DNA from 2 places in the Arsenicicoccus sp. UBA6765 genome. Region 2 is predicted to be linked to the other one. Evidence: riboswitches for the same ligand, from Rfam matches in the RefSeq annotation. Region 2 holds a riboswitch; the other holds the start of a gene.
What was found. Region 2 has a riboswitch for S-adenosylmethionine ahead of metB (cystathionine gamma-synthase). Riboswitches for the same ligand answer to the same signal wherever they lie in the genome.
Positions count from the first base shown of each region.

Region 1: another riboswitch for S-adenosylmethionine. It lies ahead of B4K29_RS14930 (bifunctional o-acetylhomoserine/o-acetylserine sulfhydrylase); the one in region 2 lies ahead of metB (cystathionine gamma-synthase).

Region 1 is NZ_DKGR01000056.1:34,082-43,602, reverse strand. It holds gene thrS (threonine--tRNA ligase) at 1-1,975, shown strand, start outside; gene B4K29_RS14940 (GNAT family N-acetyltransferase) at 2,042-2,620, opposite strand; gene B4K29_RS14935 (DoxX family protein) at 2,725-3,210, shown strand; gene B4K29_RS14930 (bifunctional o-acetylhomoserine/o-acetylserine sulfhydrylase) at 3,285-4,610, opposite strand; SAM riboswitch class IV at 4,626-4,743, opposite strand; gene B4K29_RS14925 (GNAT family N-acetyltransferase) at 4,873-5,361, shown strand; partial or broken gene B4K29_RS14920 (MarC family protein) at 5,407-5,829, shown strand; gene B4K29_RS14915 (SDR family oxidoreductase) at 6,040-6,900, opposite strand; gene B4K29_RS14910 (aldehyde dehydrogenase family protein) at 6,947-8,443, opposite strand; gene B4K29_RS14905 (TetR/AcrR family transcriptional regulator) at 8,623-9,180, shown strand; gene B4K29_RS14900 (hypothetical protein) at 9,306-9,521, opposite strand, start outside.
Region 2 is NZ_DKGR01000020.1:76,191-85,711, forward strand. It holds gene B4K29_RS05955 (hypothetical protein) at 1-227, shown strand, start outside; gene B4K29_RS05960 (SRPBCC domain-containing protein) at 259-798, opposite strand; gene B4K29_RS05965 (hypothetical protein) at 986-1,201, shown strand; gene B4K29_RS05970 (FUSC family protein) at 1,282-2,553, shown strand; gene B4K29_RS05975 (class I SAM-dependent methyltransferase) at 2,571-3,302, shown strand; gene B4K29_RS05980 (hypothetical protein) at 3,358-3,966, shown strand; gene B4K29_RS05985 (DUF6918 family protein) at 4,069-4,506, shown strand; gene B4K29_RS05990 (GAF and ANTAR domain-containing protein) at 4,568-5,293, shown strand; SAM riboswitch class I at 5,370-5,490, shown strand; gene metB (cystathionine gamma-synthase) at 5,572-6,744, shown strand; gene B4K29_RS06000 (DUF305 domain-containing protein) at 7,089-7,754, shown strand; gene B4K29_RS06005 (DUF2277 domain-containing protein) at 7,914-8,180, shown strand; gene bioB (biotin synthase BioB) at 8,262-9,521, opposite strand, start outside.

The DNA of each region.
Region 1 (9,521 bases), on a different contig from region 2:
CGCGCGCATCGGCGGGGAGCTCAAGGACCTGGCGACCGAGCTGCGCGAGGGCGACGTCGTCGAGGGTGTCGACATCGCCAGCGACGACGGCCTGGACGTGCTGCGGCACTCCTGCGCGCACGTCATGGCCCAGGCGGTGCAGCAGGTCAACCCCGCCGCCAAGCTGGGCATCGGCCCGCCGGTCCGCGACGGCTTCTACTACGACTTCCAGGTGGACGAGCCGTTCACCCCCGATGACCTCAAGCAGCTCGAGAAGGTCATGCAGAAGATCGTCAACGAGGGGCAGACCTTCTCGCGGCGCGTGGTCAGCGAGACCGAGGCGCTGGAGGAGCTCGCGGGCGAGCCGTTCAAGTGCGAGCTGGTCGGCCTCAAGGGCTCGATGACGCACGACGACGAGGACGCCGGCGCCGGTGTCGAGGTCGGCGCGGGCGAGCTCACGATCTATGACAACGTGCGCCGGGACGGGACGGTCGCCTGGGGCGACCTGTGCCGCGGCCCGCACCTGCCGAGCACCAAGATCATCGCCAACGGCTTCAAGCTCATGCGCTCGGCCGCGGCCTACTGGCGCGGCAACCAGGCCAACGAGCAGCTGCAGCGGCTCTACGGCACGGCGTGGCCGACCAAGGACGAGCTGCGCGCCTACCTGGAGCGGCTCGCCGAGGCCGAGAAGCGCGACCACCGCAAGCTCGGCGTCGAGCTCGACCTGTTCTCCTTCCCCGACGAGATCGGCTCCGGCCTGCCGGTGTTCCACCCCAAGGGCGGCATCATCAAGCGGGAGATGGAGGACTACGTCCGCCGCCGGCACATCGAGGAGGGCTTCGAGTACGTCGGCACGCCGCACATCGCCAAGGACGGCCTGTTCCACACCTCCGGGCACCTGCCGTACTACGCGGACACGATGTTCCCGCCGCTGCACGTCGACGAGGAGCGCGACGACGCGGGCGAGGTGACCAAGCCGGGCCAGGACTACCGCCTCAAGGCGATGAACTGCCCGATGCACAACCTCATCTACCGCTCCCGCGGGCGCTCCTACCGCGAGCTCCCGCTCCGGCTCTTCGAGTTCGGCTCGGTCTACCGCTACGAGAAGTCGGGGGTCATCCACGGGCTGACGCGCGTGCGCGGCTTCGCCCAGGACGACTCGCACTCCTACGTCACCGAGGAGCAGGCGCCGGCCGAGATCAAGCACCTGCTCGACTTCGTGCTCGGTCTGCTGCGCGACTTCGGGCTGACCGACTTCTACCTCGAGCTGTCGACGCGCGAGACCGAGGGGCCCAAGCGGGACAAGTTCATCGGCTCCGACGAGCAGTGGGAGGTCGCGACCAAGGTCCTCGAGGACGTCTGCCTCGCGTCCGGGCTGGAGCTCGTGCCCGACCCGGGCGGCGCCGCCTACTACGGCCCCAAGGTGTCGGTGCAGGCGCGCGACGCCATCGGCCGCACCTGGCAGATGTCGACGATCCAGTACGACTTCAACCAGCCGGAGCGCTTCGGGCTGGAGTACCAGGCGGCCGACGGCACCCGCAAGCAGCCGGTCATGATCCACTCGGCCAAGTTCGGGTCGATCGAGCGGTTCATGGGCGTGCTGGTCGAGCACTACGCCGGCGCCTTCCCGGTGTGGCTGTCGCCGGTGCAGGTCACGGGGATCCCGGTGGCCGAGGACTTCGCCGACTACCTCGAGGACGTCGCGCGCCAGCTGCGCCGGCGTGGGGTGCGCGTCGAGGTCGACCACAGCGACGACCGCTTCCCCAAGAAGATCCGCAACGCCTCCAAGTCCAAGGTGCCGTTCGTGCTCATCGCGGGTGGCGAGGACGTCGAGGCGGGGGCCGTGTCCTTCCGCTACCGCGACGGGTCGAAGCGCAACGGGATCCCCGTGGAGCAGGCGATCGAGGAGATCGTCCGGTCCATCGAGTCCCGCGAGCAGGTCATGACCGCACCCATCGGGTCGCCCGAGGCTGCAGAGACGGCTGAGACTGCCTGAGCCACGACGGATCTCGTATGCCGAGAGGCGCCCACCCCAGCACGGGTTCGGCGCCTCTCGCGCTGCTCAGCCCTGCCTGACCGCGGCGAGGAGGGTGGCCAGGTGCGCGTCGGCGCGGGCGCCATACGTCCGGGTGTAGAACCGCTCCATGAAGGCGCGCGGGTCGGCGGGGGAGGGGCGCCCCGACCGGTGCCACAGCTGCAGGGGGACGGCGCCGCGGGGCCCGGGCATCACGTAGTCGCCCTGCCACGGGGCCGGCGCGAAGGCGTGACGGCGGTAGAAGTCGGCCCGCCGCGCCGCGTCCGGTGACGAGTCGGGCGGCTCGAGCTCGGCCAGGACGTCGCGGTCGCCGGCGGCCCGCACGACGTCCTCGAGCAGGGCGCCGCCGACGCCACCCGACCGTCGCCGGGGGTCGACCGCGAGGTACTCCAGCAGGTCGGCTCCGAGCTCGTGGTGGGGGACGAGCACCGCGATCGCCAGCACCGTGTCGTCGTCGTCGTCCTCGCGCGCGACGAGGACCTTGCGATCGAGGAGGCGATGCTCGAGGACGTCCGCCACCGGCAGCCGCTCGTCAGGGGGGAACGCGGCGAGGTAGATCGCGCGGGCCTGGTCCAGGTGGCGCGGCTCGAGGATCGTGGTCTGCATCCGCTCATGCTGCCGTGCCGGGGGCGCTGGATGCCATTGGTTGATCTTTCAAGTAACCATGCGTTATGTTTTGGTCCGTTCAGGTATCCGATCGAAGGACTCTCATGCGCTCCCTCCTGCACCCGCCCGCCGCGCTGCGCGACCTCGCGCTGCTGCTGACCCGCGTCGTGCTCGGCGTGGTCCTGATGGCCCACGGCTGGCAGAAGCTCGGCACGAACGGGATCGACGGCGTCGCTGCCGGTTTCGGCAAGATGGGCATCCCCGCCTCCGAGCTGGCCGCGTGGTTCGCCGCGCTGGTCGAGCTCGTCGGTGGCGCCCTCATCCTCGTCGGGCTGGCCACCCCGCTGGTCGCCCTGCTCGTCGTCCTCAACATGGCGGGCGCCTTCTGGTTCGCGCACCGTGACGGCGGCGTCTTCGTCACCGACGGTGGCTGGGAGCTGGTCGCCGTGATCGCGGCCGCGTCGCTCGCGCTGATCGGTGCCGGGGCCGGCCGGATCAGCCTCGACGGGCTGCTCGGTCGCGGCCGGGGCTCTCGTGACGGTCGTCGTCCCGTCGGCGACCGCGAGTCGGTCGGGGCCACCCGCGCCTGACGGCCCTGTCTCGCGAGCCGCGCCAGGTATGACGAGGCGCCCACCCCGATGTGGGGTGGGCGCCTCGCGCGTGCTCAGGCCTGCGCGCCGGCCGCAGCTGCTGCCTCGAGGCCCCGGTCGAGGTCCGCCAGGATGTCGTCGATGTGCTCCAGGCCCACCGACAGGCGCACCAGGCCGGGCGTGACGCCGGCGCCGAGGCGGTCCTCGTCCGACCCCTGCGAGTGCGTCGTCGAGGCCGGGTGGATGACGAGCGAGCGGACGTCACCGATGTTGGCGACGTGGCTGTGCAGCTCGAGGGCGTCCACGAACGCCCGCCCCGCCTCGACCCCACCGGCGATGTCGAACGAGAACACCGAACCGGACCCCAGGGGGCAGTAGCGGTCCGCGCGCTCCTTCTCCGGGCTGCCGTCGAGCGACGCGTAGTAGACCCGCTCGACCTGCGGGTGGCCCTGCAGGTGCTCGACGACGCGGCGGGTGTTGGCCAGGTGCCGCTCGATGCGCAGCGACAGCGTCTCGATGCCGAGCCCCACGAGGAAGGCGTTGAACGGCGAGCACGCCGAGCCGAGGTCGCGCAGCAGCTCGACGCGGGCCTTGAGGATGAACGCCAGGTTGGCGCCGAGCGCCGAGCCCACCCCGAGGTCGCGGGCGAAGACGAGCCCGTGGTAGCTCTCGGACGGGGTGTTGAGCTGCGGGAAACGCTCGGGGTCCTGGGCGTAGTCGAAGGTGCCGGCGTCGACGAGCGCCCCGACGATCGAGGTGCCGTGACCGCCGAGGAACTTCGTGGCCGAGTGGATGACCACGTCCGCGCCGTGCTCGATCGGGCGGATGAGGTATGGCGTCGCGACGGTGTTGTCGACGAACAGCGGCACGCCCGCGTCGTGGGCGACCTCGGCGATCCCCGCGATGTCGAGGACCTTCTGGTCGGGGTTGGAGATCGTCTCGCCGAAGAAGAGCTTGGTCTCCGGGCGGACCGCGGCGCGCCACTCGTCCAGGTCGGCCTGGTCGCTGACGAAGGTCGTCGTGATGCCCAGCCTCGGCAGCGTGTAGCGCAGCAGGTTGTAGGTGCCGCCATACAGCGCGGGGGAGGCCACCACGTGGTCGCCCGCCTGCGCGACGTTGAGGATCGCGAAGGTCGTCGCGGCCATGCCCGACCCCAGCAGGAGCGCGCCGACACCGCCCTCGAGCGCCGCGATGCGCTCCTCGATGACGTTGTTGGTCGGATTGCCGAGGCGGGTGTAGATCGGGCCCAGGTCCGTCAGCGCGAACCGGTCTGCCGCGACCTGCGCGTCGTCGAAGACGAACGAGGTGGTCTGGTAGATCGGCAGCGCCCGCGCGCCCGTCTCGGAGTCCGGGTTCTGCCCGGCGTGGATCTGCTTGGTCTCGAATGCCCAGTCGCTCATGGGTCGTACCCTCCTTGCTCGCGCTTGCCGCCGTGTCGGGTGACGCCGGGGCCAGGTCCTCACCCGGGGCACCCCGCCGCGTGGGAGGGTTGCCGGTCAGCTGGCCGGGGCCGTGCTGCTGACGCTCATGACCTGCGGCGACTCTAGGAGTGGTCTCGTGGGGCGAGGAAGTGGCGTCCCGGCATACGGACCGTCGTCTCCGGGAGTGACGGTTTGGTCACGAGGAGGTGCCGAGACCCTCGACCGGTGGTTCACTGTGGCCATGAGCGCCCCCGCCCACATCCGCCGTGCCCGCCCGCACGACGCGTTCGCCGTCGCCGCGATGATGCTGCAGCTGGGCAGGGAGCGCGGCGCCTCGCCCGACCCCGAGTTCATCGACCGGTTCGCCGACGCCTGGCTGCGCAGCAGCGGTTCCCACGCCTACTGGCTCGCCGAGATCGAGAAGCGTCCCCTCGGCATCGCTGGCGTCACCCTCGTCGAGCAGCTCCCCGTCCTCGGCGGGCCGCGGCGCTCGCGGTGGGGCCAGGTGCACACGATGTTCGTCACGCCGACCTTCCGCCGGTGCGGGATCGGCGGTCAGCTGGCCCGCGAGGTGTTCGCGTGGTCCTCGGCCGAGGGGCTGACGCACCTGCGCGGCGACCTCACCGAGCTCGGCCCGGCCGCCGCCGGCATCTCCCGCCGCCTCGGTGGGCGCCCCGCTCACGACGGGATCTTCGAGTCGGTGCTGAGGGTCCCCGCCACGCTCTTCTGAGATCATCTGGCCTGGTTCACCGCCGGGTAGGACGCTGCGCGGCAACGCAGGACGGCGATCCGCGTGGCGGCGTACAGCCTGGTGATGTCGCTGGTCGTCATGGTGGCGGGCAAGGCGATCCTGGGGTTCTTCGGCGTCGAGGTGGACGACTTCCGGATCGCCGGGGGCATCGTCCTGCTGACGATCGCGCTGGGCATGCTCGGCGGGCCGGGGAGCATCGCGCACTCCGGGACACCGAGCGAGCAGCAGCACCAGTCGGAGCACGCGTCCACGTCCGACGTGTCGTCCTCTCCCAGGGCCTTCCCGACGATGGTCGGCCCGGGCACCATCACGACGCTGATCGTGCTGACCCGATCCGCGGACGGAGCGAGAGGGTATGTCGCTGTCGCCGCCGCCGTCGTGGTCGTCGTGCTGGCGCTGCTGCTGGTCCTGTGGTTCGCCCCCGCCATCGGGCACCACATGTCGTAGACGCTGCGCGTGATCATGACGCGCCTGATGGGGATGGTGGTCGCCGGGCTGCAGCACGTGTTCCCGCAGTGGGTGCGCTGACGTCCTCCTCGCAGACGTCGACCTGGTCGGAGTGGTCCTGGTGCTCGAGGAATCCAGGTGAGGGTGCGGGTGGGCGTGGTGGTCAGCGCCAAGACCCAAGACGCTGACCACCACAGGCCGGTGGGGTGGTCAGTCGCCGGCGGAAGCAGTCGTCGGCACGAGGTCGACGTCCAGCGGGTCCTCGTTCATGCCAGTCAGCTCCCTGGTGCGGCCGCCGTAGTCGATGGGCAGGACCACACCGGAGATGAAGGACGCCATCGGGGAATTGACGAAGATCAGTGGCTCCGCCATCTCGCGGGACTCCGCGAGCCGGCCCGCGAAGCCGGCGTGGCCGATGAGGTTGTCCATCCCTCCGACACTCCTGGCGAAGTCGTCGGTGAGTCCGGTGCTGGTGCTGGCCGGCATGATCGCGTTGACGCGGACATGCTTTGCGGCGAACTCCCCGGCGACCTGAGCGACGTACAGGTTGGTGGCGCGCTTGGAGATCGGGTAGGCGAGCTGACCCGGCGCCTCGTCCAGACCCAGGGCGTGGACGGCGGCGGTGGTGGCGTCCCACCCCTTCGCCCTGGTGAGCCCGGCGATCTCGTCGCGGTGCTTCTCCCAGTTGATGCCGCCCATCGAGGTGACGAAGGCGATGGCTCCCCCTTCGCGCATCCGGTCCGTGAGGTAGGCCTCCGTGATGTACTTGTTCGCCGTGAAGTTGACGGCCATCGTCTCGTTGAAGTCATGCCGGTCGCCGGAGACCCCCGCGATGCCGAAGAAGGCGTCGAAGGTGTCAGGCAGCTGGGCCATGACGGTGTCGATCTCGTCCTTGTTGCCGAGGTTGACCTGCAGCGACGTGGTCATGCCGGGGAGGTCGACGACGACATGGTCGAGGCCGTGCACCTCCGCGCCGAGGTCGACGAGGATCTCGGCGGTGGCCTTGCCCATCCCGGACGCTGCGCCAGTGACGACGCAGACCTTGCCCGTGTAGTTCAGGTAGTCCTTCATGAGGGCTTCTCCTTCTCTTGTGCTGGGGGTGGGGGAGGGTGCGGTGTCAGGCGAGGGGGAGCGGGATCGAGGAGGCGACGGCTTTTGTCTCGAGATAGGTCTCGAAGCCCTCGAGGCCGCCCTGCCGGCCGAGGCCACTGTGCTTGTAGCCGCCGTAGGGGGAGTCGGCGCCGTAGAACTGGCCGCCGTCGATGCTGAACGAGCCGGTGCGGATGCCGCGGGCGACCTTCAGGGCTCGCTCGGGTGAGGCCGTGAAGACGTTGCCGGAGAGCCCGTAGACGCTGTCGTTGGCGAGGCGGATCGCGTCCTCGTCGGTGTCGAACGGAGTCACGGCGAGGACGGGTCCGAAGATCTCCTGCTGAGCGATGGTGGAGGCGTTGTCGACATCGACGAAGAGCGTCGGCTCGATGAAGAACCCGCGGGACTGCGACACCGGAATCCCACCGCCGACGAGGAGGCGGGCTCCGTCGCGCTTGCCCGCCTCGATCATCTCGAGGATGTGGTCACGCTGCTTGGCGGTGATGATCGGTCCCGAGAAGGTCTCGGGGTCTGCCGGGTCGCCGAACGGCAGGTGTGCGTAGACCTGCTCCAGCGCGGCGACGGCCTGCTCGTAGACCCCACGCTGAACCAGCAGCCGGGTCGGAAGGGCGCAGCCCTGACCGGCGTGCAGGCACGCCGCCGCCGCCGCAGGAAGCGCCGCAGCCAGGTCAGCGTCGTCGAGGATGATGCCGGCGCTCTTGCCGCCGAGCTCCATCAGCGTCCGCTTGAAGGTTGGAGCGGACAGCTGCAGCATCAGCTGCCCCGTGGCCGTGGAACCGGTGAAGGAGATCATGTCGACTCGTGGATCCGTGACCAGCTCCTGGGCGACGGATCGGTCGCGGGTGGTGATCACGTTCACGACTCCGGCTGGGATGTCGGTCTTCTCCGCGATCAGCCGTCCGATGCGGGTGGCGTTCCACGGCGTCTCGGCTGCGGCCTTGACGACGACGGTGTTGCCGGTCGCCAGTGCAGGCCCGAGCTTGTTGATCAGGATCTCAAAGGGGAAGTTCCACGGGATGATCGCCGCAACCACCCCCACGGGCTCTTTGAGCACCCACCGCTCGGAGGTGAGCCCGCCTGCCTCACCATCGGCCAGGCGCCGCTCCCACGCGAACTCGTCGATCATCCGGGCAGGCCAGAGCAGCCCATCCGCCAGCGGCCAGTCGAGCTGCGCCATGTAGGTCGTCGACAGGGGGGCGCCGACCTCGACGACCAGCTCCTGCCGGAGCTCCTCCTTCTCGGCGACGATCGCCTCGTGAAGCTGCCTGAGGCACCTCTGCCGCAGGGCCCGGTCCTGCGCCCAGCAGGAGGAGTCGAACGAGGTCCTGGCCGCCGCGATCGCCTCGTCCATATCAGCGGACGTGGCGTCGGCGACGACGCCCACGACGTCGCCGGTGGCGGGATTGACGACCTCGAAGGTCCCACCGTCGGCGGCGTCGCGCAACGTGCCTGCGATCAGTAGTCGGGTCTCGTGGGCCGTGGTCAACGTGGTGGTCGACGTCATCGTCGTGCTCCTCACACATGCTTCGAAGCTCACCGAGAGAAACGCTCGACAGCGAGCGCCCGCCGGCAGCAGGCGGAACCCACGATAGGTTTTGGGCACGAGTACCACAAGGGGTGGCGACCTTCTGGCACGATGGGGGGATGCCTGAGGAGGAGCCGACGCGGGCCACCGGTCGCCCCATGGCGGCCGACCCGCGGTTCGTCGCCACGACGGGGCTGCGGCTGTTCGCGGAGCACGGGTATGACAACGTCACGATGAGCGAGGTCGCTGCGGCCGCCGGAATCGGTCGCAGCACGCTGGTCCGCTACTTCCCGACCAAGGCCCACATCGTCTGGGACCGGTCCGAGGACGACGCGGAACGGGTCCGGTCACTCCTGCGCAAGGCCGCTGCAGGCGACGCGATCGCGGCGATCTGCGACGTGATGCCGGACGCGCTCGCGTACGGAGAGGATGAGTTCGATCTGCTCCGGATACAGGTGCAGATCATCACCGCGTCATCGATCGACCTGCTGACCTACGCCCAGCATTCCACGGAGGAACTGATCCTCGCCTTCCTCAGGAGCAGGCGAGGTGATGTGCGGGACGACCTGCGCGACAGGATCGCCGCCCGGTGCCTCGTGGACGCCGGCTGGATCGCCCTCCAAGCCTGGGCGGCAACCGAACAGCACAGCCCGCACGCCCTGCTCGAGCAGGCCTACCAGTACGTCCGGGCCGGGTTGCAGCCGCGAGCCGTCTGAAGCGCCGCTGTCGCCGACCACGTTGTCACCGTCGGAGCCTGAACGATGGCCCGGCGGCCACGCCACCGGCCTCGCCGCGCACTCGCGTCGGGGGACCGGCGCGCGGACCAGTCGGCGGGAGGGGATCAGCCGGCGAAGGGGGACGGATCTGCCGGGCGCTCGGGCGCCGCGAGGTCGAGGAGGTCCTGGTAGCGGCCGCCCACCGTGATGCGGGCCAGGTCGCCCAGCCGCCACGTGGACAGGGTCTCCCACGTCGGCGAGGGGGTGAGCTCCAGCAGCATCAAGGTGCCCTGCGCCACGAGGACCGGGGCCCCGACGAACAGCTGGTCGTCGGAGTCGCG
Region 2 (9,521 bases):
ACAGCTCGGTGGTGCAGGCCAAGCTCCGCACGATGGAGGCGCTGGGCCTGGACGACGAGATCGAGGACATCCTGATCACCCTCGGTCGGCAGTACCACATCATCCGACCCGTCTCGAGCCGCGAGGGGCAGGGACTGTTCCTCTACCTCGTCCTGGACCGGGCGCGCGCCAACCTGGCGCTGGCGCGCTTCCGGCTCACCAAGATCGAGCAGGACTTCCGGATCTGACCGAGGTCGGTGCTGGTCGGGGGGCCGCAGGTCAGTGCTGCTGCTGGGCGAACAGCACGTCGTAACCGTCGCGCAGCTGCTCCCAGCCGTAGCGGCGGGCCGCCTCGGGACCGACGGGACGCGTCACGTCGTGGCCGGCGGCCCGGGCCTCGAGGCCGGACAGGCACAGGTGCCACCCCGCGGCGAGGGAGCTGGCCTGGGTGGGGTCCTCGAGCACCTGGCGCAGGGTGAGCCGCGAGCCCTCGGCGTGCGGGGCGATGCTCCACCGCAGCTCGTCGTTGCCCCAGCGGTGCACCAGCTCTCGAGTGGGCTCGGCGACCAGCACCTCGGCGTCGACGGGCTCGTCGTCGGCGTTCTCGCGGGAGGTGGCCGCACCGACGGTGTCGAGGGGGCGGTCGCCGACGACGGGGGACCAGGTGGCGGCGAGCCCGGGGTCGGTGATGAGGGCCCAGGTCTCCTCGGGGGTGCTGGGGAGCTCGTGCACCATCGTCAGCACGGCCTCGCCCTGGGTGGTCGCGAACGTCGCGTCGACGGTGCGGGACTCGACATAGCTGGTCAGCAGATCGTTCACCGGGGGCTCCTCGTGGCTCGTGCGGGTCTGGACCTATTGTGCCGTCCGGCGAGTCGGGTGGTGCACCGTGCCCGCGGGTGCGCGCCGTGGTCCATCCGTGTGGGATGGACCACGAAGGTCCTGGGCACCACCCGGGGCCGGGCACACTGGTGCCAGCACCGCTACCGATCGGTAAGGAAGGCACGTCATGGGCAAGTACGACATCAGCACGACGACCATCGGGGACCTGCTCAAGGACCCCCAGGCCGTCGAGATCTTCGACAAGCACGCCCCCGGGCTGACGTCGCACCCGATGATCGGGATGGCCAAGGGCATGAAGGCCGAGAAGGCCATGAAGATGGCCTCCGGCAAGATCCCGCAGTCGCGGCTCGACGCGATCGTCAGCGAGATCTCCGCGCTCTAGCCGCGCCCGCTGCCGCTGCCGACGCCGTCGTCGGCCTCCTCGTCCGCCATACGGCCGGGTTGTCGTGACAACCTGGCCGTATGACGTCGCCCGGTGTGCGCGCGCGGAGCCCGCGGCGCGTGGCGGCCACGGCGTGGTCGCGGATCTGGCCCGGAGGGCCCACCCGATGGCTCGACGTGCCGCGCCGGCTGCGACCGACCGTCATGCAGGTCGGCCGCCTGACGGTCGCGGGGGTGCTGGCCTACCTGCTCACGGTCGCCCTGACCGACGGCGCCATCGACCTGACCGGCGCGCTGACCGCGATCCTCGTCTGCCAGGCCTCGACGCTGTCGTCGGTGCGCATGGGGGCGGTCCGGGTGGGGGCGGTGCTGACGGGCGTGCTCGTCGCCGTCACCGTGTCGAGCATGGTGGGGCTGACCTGGTGGTCCCTCGCCATCGCGATCGGCTCGTCGCTGACCCTCGCCAAGGTCTTCCGCCTCGGCGACCAGGCCCTGGAGACACCGATCTCCGCGATGCTCATCCTCTCGGCGGGCGGGCAGGAGCTCGCCGTCGAGACCCGGGTGATCACGACCTTCATCGGCGCCTTCGTCGGGGTCGGCATCAACCTGTTCTTTCCCCCGACGATCCCCACGCGCGCCGCCACCTCGTCGGTGCGCTGGGTGGCGCTGGAGCTGGCCGAGGCGGTGGACCGCGTGGCGGACAGCCTCGCGACGACCCCGCTGGTGCGCCAGGACTGCGAGCAGTGGCTGGACGAGGTCCGTGGCCTCAGCACCCGGGTGGCCCGGGCCACCACGCTCGTCCAGCAGGTCAAGGACGCCCGCCGCCTCAACCCACGGGCCCTCGCGTCGGTGAGTGCCGAGCCGCCGTTGCGCACCGGCCTGGACCGGCTCGAGCAGTGCCAGCTCGCGGTCCGGAGCCTGCTGCTGCTCATGGTCGAGAGCGCGCCGCCCGACGGCGAGGACGACGGCTACAGCGAGGAGGTCCGCGTCGCGTTCAGCGTCGTCCTGTCCGACGTGGCCGACTGCCTACGTGCCTTCGGCGACCTGGTGGCCTCGGAGGCGGGCGCCGAGATCGGCGACGTCGAGGAGCAGCTCGAGCAGACCCTCGAGACGCTGGGCGAGACCCGCGCGGTGCTCACCGAGCTCATGCTGGTGGACCCGCACTCCGAGACGGGGCAGTGGATGCTGCGGGGGTCCACGCTCGCGGCCGTCCAGCAGGTCCTCAACGTCCTCGCGGTCGACGTGCGCCGCCGGGAGCGCGAGCACTGGGAGTCGACGGCCCGGGTGGCGGTCCCGATCGCGCCCCTGCTGCGCGACGCCCTGCCAGACTGGCGCAACCAGCGTCACCCGTGATCGTCCGTGGAGGTCCCATGCGCACGCCGACCGATCGCCCAGCGGCTCCGCTGCCCGGCTGGTGCGCCGACCTGCTCGACCGCCCGGACGCGCTGCACCGGGTGGCCGGTCGGGTGTGGTCGACCACCTCCGGGCTGAGTGCTCGTTCGGCGCCCCGCGATCGCGGTGCCGAGGGGTATGACGCCCTCGCGGCCTCGCGCGGATACCTGCGCACCGCCTGGGGCCTGGACCCGGTGGACCAGCGGTCCTTCGCCCGCTCCGCCCTCGCGTCGCGGCGCGGACCGTTGGTGGACGTCGCCTGCGGGGGATTGGCCCTCACCGCCGACCTGTACGCCCGGTCCCGGCGCCCGCTCCTGCTCGTCGACCGCTCGTTGGCGGTGCTGCTGCGGGCCGAGGAGCGGCTGGCCCGCCGCGGCGAGGTGGTGCTGGTGCAGTCCGACCTCGACGTCCTGCCGCTGCGCGAGCGGGCGGCCGACACGGTCGCCTGCCTCGGCGTCGTGCACCTCGTCCCCGACGCGGAGGCGCTGGTCACGCGGCTGGCGGGCTGGGTCCGGCCGGGCGGCACCCTCTATCTGTCCAGCCTCACGCGGGGCCGCCCGGGCAGCGACCTGCTGCTCGACGCCATGCACCGCGCCGGCGAGCTCGCGCCGCCCCGGACGCCGGCCGAGGTGGTGCGGTCCGTGCCGCTGACCGACCCGCGCGTCGTGCAGCGCGGCGCGATGACCTACGTCGACGGAGTGGTCGCCTGACGGGACCAGGCGTCTCGGGAGGCGAAACATCGAGGTGGTCGCTAGCGTCGGATCCATGTCCCCTCCCTCCGACGACGAGCGCCGCCGTCGGGAGCGCCGTGCGCGGGAGCGGTCGCGACGCGGGCACCCGGTGGGTCGCGAGCTGCCCGGCGCCGCGGTGCCCCCGGTCGTGGCTCGCTTGGGCGAGGTCGTCCGCGCCGGCACCCACCTGGACGTCCTGCTCGAGGTGTCCGCGCTGCTCGACGAGGTCGAGCGAGACGGCCCCGAGCTCGACTCGCGCTGGCTCGTGTCCGCCCTGATCGACCACGAGAACGTCGTCACCACCACCGCGCTCGCGATCCTGGCCCGCCTGCTCGGCGACGAGATCCTGCAGGCGCGGGTGCGACGAGAGCTGCGACTGCGCGAGGACCCGGTGCCGGGCTGGCTCTCCGACCTGGATGGGTTCGTCCACCTCAGCGGTCGGACCGACCGCACCATGACCCTCGATCTGAGCGAGCCGCTGGCCCTGCGCCCCATGGCCCACCTGCACGCGCGCCTCGATCCCGCCGATGGACGGGTGCTGGACGGCCGGATGGTGCCGTCCGGGCCCCTGTCGTCCTGGCCCGACTGCGGCCCGCTGGTGCGGTGGGCCGTGCGGGTCGCGCCGACCGTCGCGCCGACCTAGGGTGGGCGTCGGCCGGGCGCTCGCGGCGACCTGTCGTGCGGGCGGCCCCCGGCATACGGCCTCTCCCGCCGTCGCCCACCCTCCCGACCGGAAGGCTCCACGATGTCCACCTCCCTGACCGAGACCCTGCTCGCACCCTCCCGGCGTGACACCGTCGTCGACACCCTCGTGGGCGTCATCGACGCCGAGGTGGCGGGCAAGCGCGGCGTCGGCGGCGCGATCATCAAGACGGCCTACGGCGCGGTCAAGAAGGTCAACGACGGCGTCGTCCGGCGTGCGGTCAACGGCATGCTGCCGGACGCCGCCGCCTCCCTCCAGCCGCTGTGGGACGCGCGCGGCGACCAGACCTTCGGCGCCTACCTGACCTCCCACGGGGACCAGGCCGCCGACGCCCTGCTGTCGGTCAGCGACACCCGCGCCGCCAACCCTCGGCACGCCGCGATCGCCACGATCTACAACGGCGTCCGCCCCAAGGCCAAGCAGCACGTCGTGGAGGCGCTCCCGAGGCTCGGGACCGCGATCGAGACCCTCGCGTCATGACAAGAGGTGACGCGTCGTTAGACTCCTGGTCAACGACGCGTCATCACCGCTTGGAGGCTCCATGCCCGGCAGCAGCGTGGAGCCCACCGAGGTCTTCGCCCGGCTCAACACCCTGATCCACGGCCGCCCCGAGGCGCAGGCCGTCTACCAGGCCGTCGTCGCCGCGGCCGTCGAGCTCGTCGACGGCTGCGACCACGCGTCCATGATGCTGGTCGACCGGGCCGGCCGGTTCTACAGCGCCGCCGCGACCGACGACGTCGCCCTCGCCGTGGACGACCTGGAGCTCGCCGTCGACGACGGGCCGTGCGTCGACGCGATCGTGGAGGAGTCCTTCCAGCACGACCCCAACCTCGTGGACGGCTCGCAGTGGCCCGAGCTGGCCCGCCGCGTCGTCGCGGAGACGACGGTGCGCGGCCTCATCGGCTATCGCATCCTGCTCGACGGCGAGAAGGTCGGGGCGCTCAACCTGTTCTCCGACACCGCCGACGCGTTCACGACGACCTCGGTGGACCAGGCGGCCGTCCTGGCGTCGTTCGCGTCCGTGGCCGTCATGACGGTGCGGGCGCAGAACGACAGCGCCAACCTCGAGCGGGCCCTCGGCACCTCGCGCGAGATCGGCAAGGCGGTCGGTCTGCTCATGGCCGCCCACAAGGTCGACGACGACGAGGCCTTCGAGCGGCTGCGCAAGACCAGCCAGGACCTCAACATCAAGCTGGTCACGCTGGCCGAGGAGGTCGTGCAGGGGCAGCGCGTGCAGTACGTCGCCAACAAGCAGCCCCAGCCGTAGCAGGCCGGCGGTCGCTGGGCGCCCGAGTGCTGGACACCGACTGTCCACCCCGTGGCGGGCGGCTAGGGTGCAGGCACATCCATCACGACCGGCTGAGGGACAGGCCCGACGACGCCGGGGCAACCGCCCGAGGGGGACACCCCGAGGGTCAGGTGCCAAGTCCTGCGGAGGCCTCGCGGCCCACCGGCAGATGGGTCGATACGCCGGCGCGTCCGGCATACCGCTCCCTCATGGTCGACCGCAGGACTGGGCCCGCTCAGACTGCGAAAGGCGACACCATGACCGAGCTCTCCCGCCTCACCCGCGCGATCCGCACCGGACTCGAGACCGACCCGGCTCACGGCGCGGTCGTCCCCCCGATCTACCTCTCGAGCAACTACACGTTCGAGGAGCTCGGGACCCCTCGCCGCTACGACTACACGCGCAGCGGCAACCCCACGCGTGACCTGCTCGGCGACGCGCTCGCCACGCTCGAGGGCGGTGCCGGGGGCGTCGTCACCACCACCGGCATGGGCGCGATCACCGTCGTCGTGTCCGCGCTGCTGTCGCCCGGCCAGACCGTGGTCGTTCCGCACGACTGCTACGGCGGGACCTGGCGGTTGTTCGACTCGCTGTCGCGCAAGGGCGCGTTCGAGGTCGTGACGGTGGACTACACCGACCCGGCGCAGGTCGAGGCCGCGCTGCGCGCCGACAAGGCCCCGACGGTCGTGTGGATCGAGACCCCGTCCAACCCGCTGCTGCGCATCACCGACGTCCGCGCCGTGGCGTCGGCCGCGCACGAGGTCGGGGCGACGGTGGTCGCGGACAACACCTTCCTGTCCCCGCTGCTGTGCCGCCCGATCGAGCTCGGCTGCGACGTCGTGCTGCACTCCACCACGAAGTACGTCAACGGCCACTCGGACGTCGTCGGCGGCGCGATCGTCGGCGCGACCGAGGAGCTGCACGAGCAGCTGGCCTGGTGGGCCAACGTGCTGGGCCTGACCGGGAGCCCCTTCGACAGCTATCTGACCCTGCGCGGCCTGCGCACGCTGCACACCCGCATGAAGGCCCACGAGGAGAACGCCCGCGCCGTCGCCGAGCTGATCGCCGAGCACCCCGCCGTGTCGCGCGCGCTCTATCCCGGCCTGGCGTCGCACCCCGGCCACGAGCTCGCGACCTCGCAGCAGGACGGGTATGGCGCGATCGTGTCGCTGGAGCTCGCCGGCGGAGAGGCGCAGGTGCGGGCCTTCCTCGACGGGCTGCAGTGCTTCTCGCTGGCCGAGTCGCTCGGCGGCGTCGAGTCGCTGGTCGTGCACCCCTCGACGATGACGCACGCGTCGATGACGCCGGAGGCGCGCGAGGTGGCCGGCATCGGCGATCAGCTGCTGCGCCTGTCGATCGGCATCGAGGCGACCGAGGACCTGGTGGCGGACGTGCGCGCCGGCCTGGACCGCGCCCTCGCCACCTCCTGACCTACCGCCGGTAGAGGCATCGACCGGCCTTCGTTCGCCAGGCTGATGACTCGGCCGCCGGTAGAGGCATCGACCGGCCTTCGTTCGCCAGGCTGATGGACCTACCTGAGGTAGGCATATCCGCCTGGGTTGGTCCGGCGGCCTGAGCGAGTCCATCAGCGCCTGACGGAGCCCGTATGCCGTGGCCCGGCGACCCGCGTGGTCGCCGGGCCGCGCCGTGCACCGGCGCGGCGTGCGAGCGGGCGGGCGACATACGGCCAGGGCGCCCGGCACAGGCGGGGGCCGACGACCTAGGCTGGGAGACAAGCAGATCTGCCCCAGCACCTCGAACGTCAGGAGCCCCCATGCGTCGCCCCACCGCATCCGTCGCCGTCGTCGCTGCCCTCGGCTGCCTGCTCGCCGCCTGCGGGTCGAGCGAGGGCGGCGCGACGAGCACGACCGCCACCACCAGCACGGCAGCCGGCGACGCCCACGCCGGTCACGGCTCAAGCTCGTCAGCCTCGGGCAGCTCGAGCGCCCCCGCATCGACGGGCGCCACCTCCGGGGCGACGCCGATGCAGGGCCGGGCGGGCGACGTGATGTTTGCGCAGATGATGATCCCGCACCACGCCCAGGCGCTCGACCTGGCGGAGATGGCTCTCGCCGGTCACGGTGCGTCGGCCACGGTGCAGGACCTCGCCCGACGGATCCAGGCGGCCCAGCAGCCCGAGATCGACCAGATGACAGCCATGCTCAAGGGCTGGGGAGCCCCGGTCTCGGCGGGCGACCACGCGATGCCCATGGAGGGCATGGTCAGCGAGGGCGACCTCAAGGCGCTGTCGGGGATGCAGGGCCCGGCCTTCGACGCAGCCTGGGTCAAGGCCATGATCGGCCACCACGAGGGCGCGGTGAGCATGGCCGAGGACGTCCTGACGACCACGCAGGACCCCGCGGTCAAGAAGCTCGCGCAGGCCATCATCACGGGCCAGCGCAAGGAGATCGCCGAGATGCAGGCGATGCCGACCACCTGATCACGGTGACGGGGCTCGGCGACGCTCGTGCGTGTCGAATGCCAGCGATCACCCGTGTGGCCCCGTTGGTGGTCACGGTGCGTCGAGGCCGTCTCGACTGAACGGCTGCACCTGCGCCAACCTCTCCTGCCTGGTCGAGCGGCTGCCTATGGTTGCCGCATGTGCCGCAACATCCGCGTCCTGCACAACGTCGACCCGTCGACGACGCAGGAGGAGATCGAGGCCGCCGCCCTGCAGTACGTCCGCAAGGTGGCCGGCTCCCCCAAGCCGTCCAAGGCCAACGAGGACGCCTATGCCCGCGCGGTCGAGCAGATCACGGCCGCCACCTCGACGCTGCTCGACGAGCTCGTGACCACGGCGCCGCCGCGCAGCCGCGAGGAGATGGCCGAGCGCGCCCGCGCCCGCAACGTCGCCCGCTTCGGCTGACCTACCTCAGGTGGTCACATCCGCCCGACTTCGCACGCCAGGTCGATGTGACTACCTCAGGTAGATCCGGTCGGAGGCCGGTCAGACGTTGGCGGGCAGCTGCGTGCCCGCACCACGACGGCGGGGGCTGACGACAGGGGCGTCGAAGGCCGCCGCCGCCGAAAAGCCTGACGGGGCGGCGGGCGCGCCGCCCTCCCCGGACGACTGCCGGTCTTTCGCCTGCTCGCTCGCGGCCGGCTCGTCCGCCGCGTGTCCGCCACAGCCGGATCCCGCGGATCCGCAACCCCCGCAACCGGATCCGCCGGCGTGACCGCCACACCCGCTGGGGGCGGCCGGCTCGGCATACGAGCTCACGTCGATCGCGTCGAGCCGCTCGGCCCAGTCGTCCGGAGCCCCCTCGGGCACGAACCCGTTGTCCCGCAGCATCTCCAGGTCCGAGCGGCCGGGTGCGCCCTCGCTGGTGAGGTAGTCGCCGAGGAAGATCGAGTTCGCGACGTGCAGCCCCATCGGCTGCATGGTCCGCAGGTGCACCTCGCGCCCGGCCGCCATCCGGATCTCCGTCGTGGGGTTGACGAAGCGGATCATCGCCAGGATCTTGAGGCAGCGCTGGGGGCTGATCATCCCGTGGCCGGCCATCGGCGTGCCCTCGAACGGCAGCAGGAAGTTGACCGGGATCGAGTCCGCGCCCACGTCGCGGAGGGCGAAGGCCAGGTCGACCAGATCTTCGTCGGTCTCGTCCATGCCCGCGATGAAGCCGGAGCAGGCCGACAGCTCGGCGAGGTGCGCCTGCCGGACCGTGTCGACGCGGTCGGCGTAGGTGTGGGTGGAGCAGATCTGGTCGTACTTGCTCTCCGCGGTGTTGAGGTTGTGGTTGTAGGCGTCGACGCCGGCGGCCTTGAGCCGGTCGCCCTGGTTGCCCTTGAGGAAGCCGAGGCAGGCGCACACCTCGACGGCCGGGTCGGCGTCCTTGATGGCCTCGACGATGCCGGTGACCTTGTCGATGTCGCGGTCGGAGGGGCCGCGGCCGCTCGCGACGAGGCACACCCGCGCGGCGCCGCCGGCGATCCCCGCGGTGGCGGCCTCGACCGCCTTGTCCTTGCTCAGCCAGGAGTACTTGAGCACGTCCGCCTCGGAGCCGCGGGCCTGGCTGCAGTAGGAGCAGTCCTCCGGGCAGAGGCCGGATTTGAGGTTGACCAGGTAGTTCATCTTGACCCGGTTGCCGAAGAATGCGCGCCGCACCTGGCCTGCCGTGGCCACCAGGTCGAGGACGGCCGAGTCGGGCAGGGCGAGCACCGCCAGCGCCTCCTCGCGGGTGCACGGGTCGCCGGCGCAGCCGCGCGT